2 linked regions of the Pedobacter ginsengisoli genome follow. The protein of the gene in region 2 interacts with the protein of the main gene of each other region in a pairwise test. Links are inferred from orthologs where the notes say so. Each region holds a gene or a part of one and is shown on either strand. Other genes may lie near its edges.

Region 1 (2,986 bases), 4.3 Mb from region 2 along the record:
TCTTTATTTGTTTGCCTAGCGTTAAACCTAATTTTTCCAGATGTTGTAAAAAGAGAGAAGAGTGCTCGCTAACACCCATAATTAGTCCTTTATCTCCGGCTTTAAGCTTACTTAGTTTAATAAAAATTGTGTTTTCGAAATTCCCGTTCTTATCGGGAATAGGATCGCCGTGAGGATCGTTTCTTGGAAAGGCCAGAAATTCATCTAATCGTTCAATGAGCTCTGAAGATTTAATGTGCTCAAGTTCTTCTGCTATATCATGCACCTCATCCCACTTAAAACTTAGCTTCTCAACAAGAAATACCTCCCAAAGCCTATGTCTTCTTACAATGTTAATGGCAACCGTTTTTCCTGATTCTGTAAGTTTTACTCCCTGATATTTTTTGTAATCAACTAATTGCTTGTCAGCTAATTTCTTTATCATATCAGTAACTGAAGCAGCCTTGGTCTGTATTCTGTCTGCTATGGCATTTGTTTGTATTGCACCTTCAGTATTAAGCGAAAGGTGGTAAATGATTTTAAGATAGTTTTCCTCTGTTAACGATTGCATTTATAGTTATCTAACAATAAGTTTAGGCAAATCTAAAAAAAAATATCAAAAAATAAACTATAAATAATTGTAACAATTTTAGAATAAAATTTGGTAGGTAATGGATTCTTATTCTACCTTTGGAAAATTATTGATAAACTAATGGCAGCAGAACTAGATAAAACTGATTTTAAAATTCTTAAATTACTACAAGAAAATGGAAGGATAACCAACTTATTGTTATCTCAGGAGATAGGCCTTTCACCAGCGCCAACACTAGAAAGAGTACGTAAATTAGAAATGTCGGGTTTTATCAAAAGCTACCATGCCCTTGTTGACGAAGAGAAGTTAGGTTTAGGCATTAAAACTTTTATTCAGGTTCAACTTGATTTTCATAAAAATAATACCATACAGATCTTTTTGGATGAGGTAAATCAGATTAAAGAAATTACAGAATGTCACCACGTTACTGGACAAGCCGATTTCTTACTTAAGGTTTACGTTAATGACATTAAGGCTTATGAACGTTTAATTATGGATAAGATCAGTAAAATATCTGTAGTTAAAACTTTTCAGACAATGATGATCATGTCTACTACCAAAAAGGAGCCAATCGTTCCTTTGGAATACTAATTTCTTTTAGATAATTTGCCAGTTAATTGCACTAAGACCTTGTTTTTCTAAAATAGCATTGGCCTTAGAAAAATGCCTGCACCCAAAAAATCCATTATAGGCCGAGAAAGGAGATGGATGGGCTGCCGTCAAAATAGTGTGTTTGGTCTGATCAATTAATGTCGATTTATTTTGGGCATATCTACCCCATAAAAGGAAAACTAGGCCCTTTCTATGTTCAGATAGTTGATTTATTATTTTGTCGGTAAATATTTCCCAACCCTTACCCTGATGAGATCCTGCTTCGTGGGCTCTGACCGTTAAAGTAGCATTAAGCAACAAAACTCCTTCATCAGCCCATTTGGTTAAATTGCCATGGGAAGGAGTCGAAAATCCCTCAATATCAGTAACAAGTTCTTTATATATGTTCTTTAAAGAAGGAGGAACTGTAACACCTTTTTGAACTGAAAAAGATAAACCATGAGCCTGTCCTTGTCCATGATAAGGGTCTTGCCCTAAAATCACTACCTTAACTTTATCAAATGGGGTATGATCTAATGCATTAAAAACCTCTGATCCCTTAGGGTATACTGTGATGCCTTTTTGCTTTTCCTGCTGTAAGAAAGTTTTTAGATCTTTCATATAGCTCTTTTCAAATTCGGCATCTAGTTCTTTAAGCCAGCTCTTCTCTAAAGTAATCGACATATTTAGTTTTTTGATAATATAAGTGCCAAATCTTCTTCAATACTTATAATTGGTTTTTCAATAATCCGACCGAGCTCTTTTTCATCGTCATAAATAATAAAGGTTGGTACACGATCTATATTTAAGTTCTCTAATGACCCATTTTCCGCTTTTTTTGTTCTATCTACACAGATAAAAGTTATGTCTTTTTTATCAAGCGACGATGCATCTGTCGTTTTTAGAAAATGGGGTAATTGTTCACGGCTATCACCGCACCATGTTCCTAAAACAATGGTAATAGTTTTGCCTTTTAATAAAAGCTCTATTTCGTTTAAAGCACCAGATTCAGGAATATATTTTGAGTACCCATTGTCATACATTTTCCTCATAGATGGAAATGTTGTTATAGCATCACGGGTACAGGTATTTAATAGAATGATTTCGCCAGTTGAGGAATCTTCTACTTGCTTATTAATATGCGGCGCTGTGGTTTCCATAATTAAAGATTTGTAAATCTATTCATATTTTGAAAATCTTTAGGTAAAACATGAAAGGAACATGATTTCTTTTTTGTTTAAATTATAATTTTAAATCTGTTTTTTGGTATTTAAACACGATATTTGCAAAAAAAATATAAAAGGATATGCCAAATATAGTTCGTCTTATTTTAGGTTTTGTTGTGTTGGGAGCTTCTATAGCACTTATGTTTTTCAGTTTCTGGGGATGGGGTATTCTTGGTGTTTTTATTGGTATCCTAATTCTTGTAACCTATTTTTATAATGAGAATATGCTGCTTGCTCAGTGGTTTTTAAGAAAGGACAACATGGTTAAGGCCGAAGCCTTCTTAAAAAGAATTACCAATTATGAAAAGCAATTAATTCGGGTTCAACAGGGCTATTATAATCTTTTGATTGGTCTTATTGAGTCTAGAAAGGCTCCTATGCAGTCAGAAAAATATTTTAAGAAAGCACTTTCTTTAGGTCTGCATATGGATCATAATATTGCCTTAGCTAAATTAAGTTTAGCTGGAATATCTATGGCAAAAAGAAATAAGAGAGAAGCACAAATGTATCTGACTGAAGCAAAGAAGGCAGATAAGAATAAGCTACTTGCTGATCAGATAAAACAAATGAAGGATCAGCTTGGAATGATGGATAGACA
Region 2 (2,908 bases):
TAAAAGGGCGGTTTGATGAAACGTCTGTTGTTGCTTTTTGGCCCGAATTAATGGGTAAGGCTGTTGCAAACAGGACTACTCAAATCTACATTGCGCACAAGAAATTGTTTGTAAGGCTTGAATCGTCGGTAGTTAAAAATGAATTGCTGATGGTTAGAGCCGGCATTATTCAAAAGATAAATGAACATGCCGGCACTGAAGTGATTACAGATATTGTGTTCCTGTAGTGATTTTTACTTATTTAAAATATCTTGCTGATCAACCAAATAATTAGCGCCAGTACCAGTACTACAACGATTACTCCGGTCCAAACTCCTGCTTTAAAAATTCCTTGAATTAAGTCGCAACTGGCTAATGTGGTTGATAGAAATGCAATAATTGCAAGCGGGAAAAATCTTTTGGTTATCATAAGCTTTGTGTTTTAATGTACCTAACAAAATCTTACGACAAATAGTTTTAGATTTACTGTCCGTTTACTTTAAGTAGTTCAATTTCAAATATTAGTGTGCTGTAAGGAGGGATGTCCTGACCAGCGCCACGCTCGCCATAGGCAAGGTTGTATGGTATAAAGAATTTATACTTTGAACCTGCAGGCATTAGTTGTACTCCTTCTGTCCATCCAGGAATAACATTGCTAAGCGGGAACGATATAGGTTCATTTCTATCATACGAGCTATCAAACTGTTTGCCGTTTAGCAGCGTTCCTTTATAATGTACAAGTACTGAATCGGTAGCTTTGGGCATAGCGCCTGTGCCTTTTGTAATTACCTGATATTGCAAACCGCTTGCAGTAACCTGAACTCCGGGTTGTTTTTTGTTGTTTTCCAGGAATGCAGTCCCTTCTGCAATAGCCGGCCCGAACTTCTTTTTGCTAAGGGTTACGAATAGATTATTGATGGCTGATTGTGATGCTTGTGTTGTTAAGGCAAAAGGCTTTTCGTTAAAAGCATCTTTCATGCCTTGCATCATTAAGTCGTAATTGATAGCATTTAAACCATCTTTTTTCATGTTGCTGGCCATTGTTATTCCGAACGAATAACTTGCCGAGTCTAACGTAGATTTAAATACAGGCTTGGCGATTGGTTTTTGTACGCTTTTAGTAGCGGTTGTTTTTTTAGGGGTAGTGGTAGGCTTTTTACTTGTCTGTGCAATTGCTGCAACTGAGCATAGTGGTAATAAAAGTGCGATAGCGATCTTCTTCATTTTAATAAATTTGTTCCGAAAGGTACAAACTTATGATAATTACCCTGCATGTTATTAAAATTTTGAGCATGCAGGGTAATTAGGAGTTTTTTCTAGAAACGCTCAGCAGCGGTAAAGAAGAAATCGCCTTCAATAGCAGCGTTTTCGTTTGAGTCTGAACCGTGAACAGCATTTGCATCGATAGATTTTGCATACTTTCTGCGGATAGTACCTTCAGCTGCTTCTGCAGGGTTGGTAGCACCAATAAGAGTCCTGAAATCTTCAATTGCATTATCTTTTTCTAAAATAGCAGCAATGATAGGTCCTGAAGACATAAAGCTTACTAAATCAGCGTAAAAAGGACGTTCTTTATGTACTTCGTAAAATTTACCAGCAGTTTCAGGCGTTAATTGAGTGTATTTTAATGCGATGATTTTAAAGCCAGCTGCAGTTATATCATTAATAATTGCACCAATATGCCCATTTGCAACAGCATCAGGCTTAATCATGGTAAAAGTTCTGTTCGTTGTCATTTATTTCAAATTTTTTGCAAAATTACATTTAATACTGTTAATATTAAAGTTTGAAATTTATATATAATTGCCGCTGTGTAAAAGAAATTAAGTCGCTCGGGACTCTGTTTTCAAAATTAATTGGATTATAGAGGAAATATAATAGGTTCAATTAATCATTAAATATTAATTCGTTAGCTTTGCGACCGAAAATTATGTTATCTATTTCAGAAATAAAATCATTGCTGGCTACGCCGCAAAAAATAGTGATCACTACTCATCATAAACCTGATGGGGATGCAATGGGCTCTTCTTTGGGCTTATATGCTTATTTGATTCAATTGGGGCATCATGTTAAGGTGATAACACCAACAGATTATCCGTATTTTTTGCATTGGCTGCCTAATAATTCTGATGTAATTATTTATACAGAACAACCTGAGCAATCGGCTGCATTGGTTGCCGAGGCTGCAATGATCTTTTGTCTTGACTTTAATAGCCTTGTTAGAATTAACGAACTTGGCGAGTTGGTAAGGGCATCTGGAGCTTATAAATTAATGATCGACCATCATCTGGAGCCTGAAGATTTTGATGATTATCGCCACTGGAGTATTAATGCCTGTGCTGCGGCTCAGTTAGTTTATGATTTTATTGTAAATGAACTTGGCGATGGAGCAAAAATGAATAAAGATATTGCTGCCTGTCTTTATACAGGTATAATGACTGATTCGGGTAATTTCAGGTTTCCATCAGCTACTTCAGAAGTATACCGCATTGCGGCCGATCTGATTGATCTTGGTGCAGAGCACTGGAGGATTCATCAGTTGGTATATGATAATGCTACTGAAAACAGGTTGAGATTTTTAGGACATTGCATAAGTAACAAGTTAGAGATACTAAGGGAGTTTAATACGGCAATTATTTCTGTTACTAAAGAAGAATTAAAGCAGTATAATATAGTTACAGGTGATACGGAGGGGATAGTAAATTATGCTTTATCTGTAAATGGAATAAGGCTTGCTGCATTTATTATTGAAAGAACTGATAAAGTTAAATTATCTTTGCGCTCTACCGGCGATTTCCCTGCTAATGAGATTTGTAAGAAATACTTTAATGGAGGAGGGCACAGGAATGCGGCAGGAGGATTTTCGGATAAGAATTTAGAGGATACGATTGAGCAATTTAAATCGGTATTGATAGAATATAAAACACAA

The links. The genes of interacting proteins can lie anywhere in the genome.
Region 1: the proteins of CPT03_RS21025 (region 2) and ung interact in binary tests that used the Escherichia coli proteins (3 or more experiments, as listed by UniProt). The link is inferred for Pedobacter ginsengisoli from one-to-one orthologs.

What each region holds. Positions count from the first base shown.
Region 1 is NZ_CP024091.1:676,982-679,967, forward strand. The notes cover bases 8-2,972. They hold ung (uracil-DNA glycosylase), read right to left. Parts: upstream 1,847-2,972; coding sequence 1,169-1,846; downstream 8-1,168. Other genes in these bases: CPT03_RS02750 (metal-dependent transcriptional regulator), read right to left, coding at 8-550; CPT03_RS02755 (Lrp/AsnC family transcriptional regulator), read left to right, coding at 692-1,162; CPT03_RS02765 (thioredoxin family protein), read right to left, coding at 1,849-2,322; CPT03_RS02770 (hypothetical protein), read left to right, coding at 2,469-2,972. Outside these bases: more of CPT03_RS02750, read right to left, coding at 1-7; more of CPT03_RS02770, read left to right, coding at 2,973-2,986. UniProt on the Escherichia coli protein: Excises uracil residues from the DNA which can arise as a result of misincorporation of dUMP residues by DNA polymerase or due to deamination of cytosine.
Region 2 is NZ_CP024091.1:4,996,213-4,999,120, forward strand. Bases 6-2,892 are described here. They hold CPT03_RS21025 (nucleoside-diphosphate kinase), read right to left. Parts: upstream 1,716-2,892; coding sequence 1,296-1,715; downstream 6-1,295. Other genes in these bases: CPT03_RS21015 (DUF721 domain-containing protein), read left to right, coding at 6-227; CPT03_RS22915 (hypothetical protein), read right to left, coding at 242-409; CPT03_RS21020 (FKBP-type peptidyl-prolyl cis-trans isomerase), read right to left, coding at 463-1,203; CPT03_RS21030 (DHH family phosphoesterase), read left to right, coding at 1,910-2,892. Also shown: more of CPT03_RS21015, read left to right, coding at 1-5; more of CPT03_RS21030, read left to right, coding at 2,893-2,908. UniProt on the Escherichia coli protein: Major role in the synthesis of nucleoside triphosphates other than ATP. The ATP gamma phosphate is transferred to the NDP beta phosphate via a ping-pong mechanism, using a phosphorylated active-site intermediate.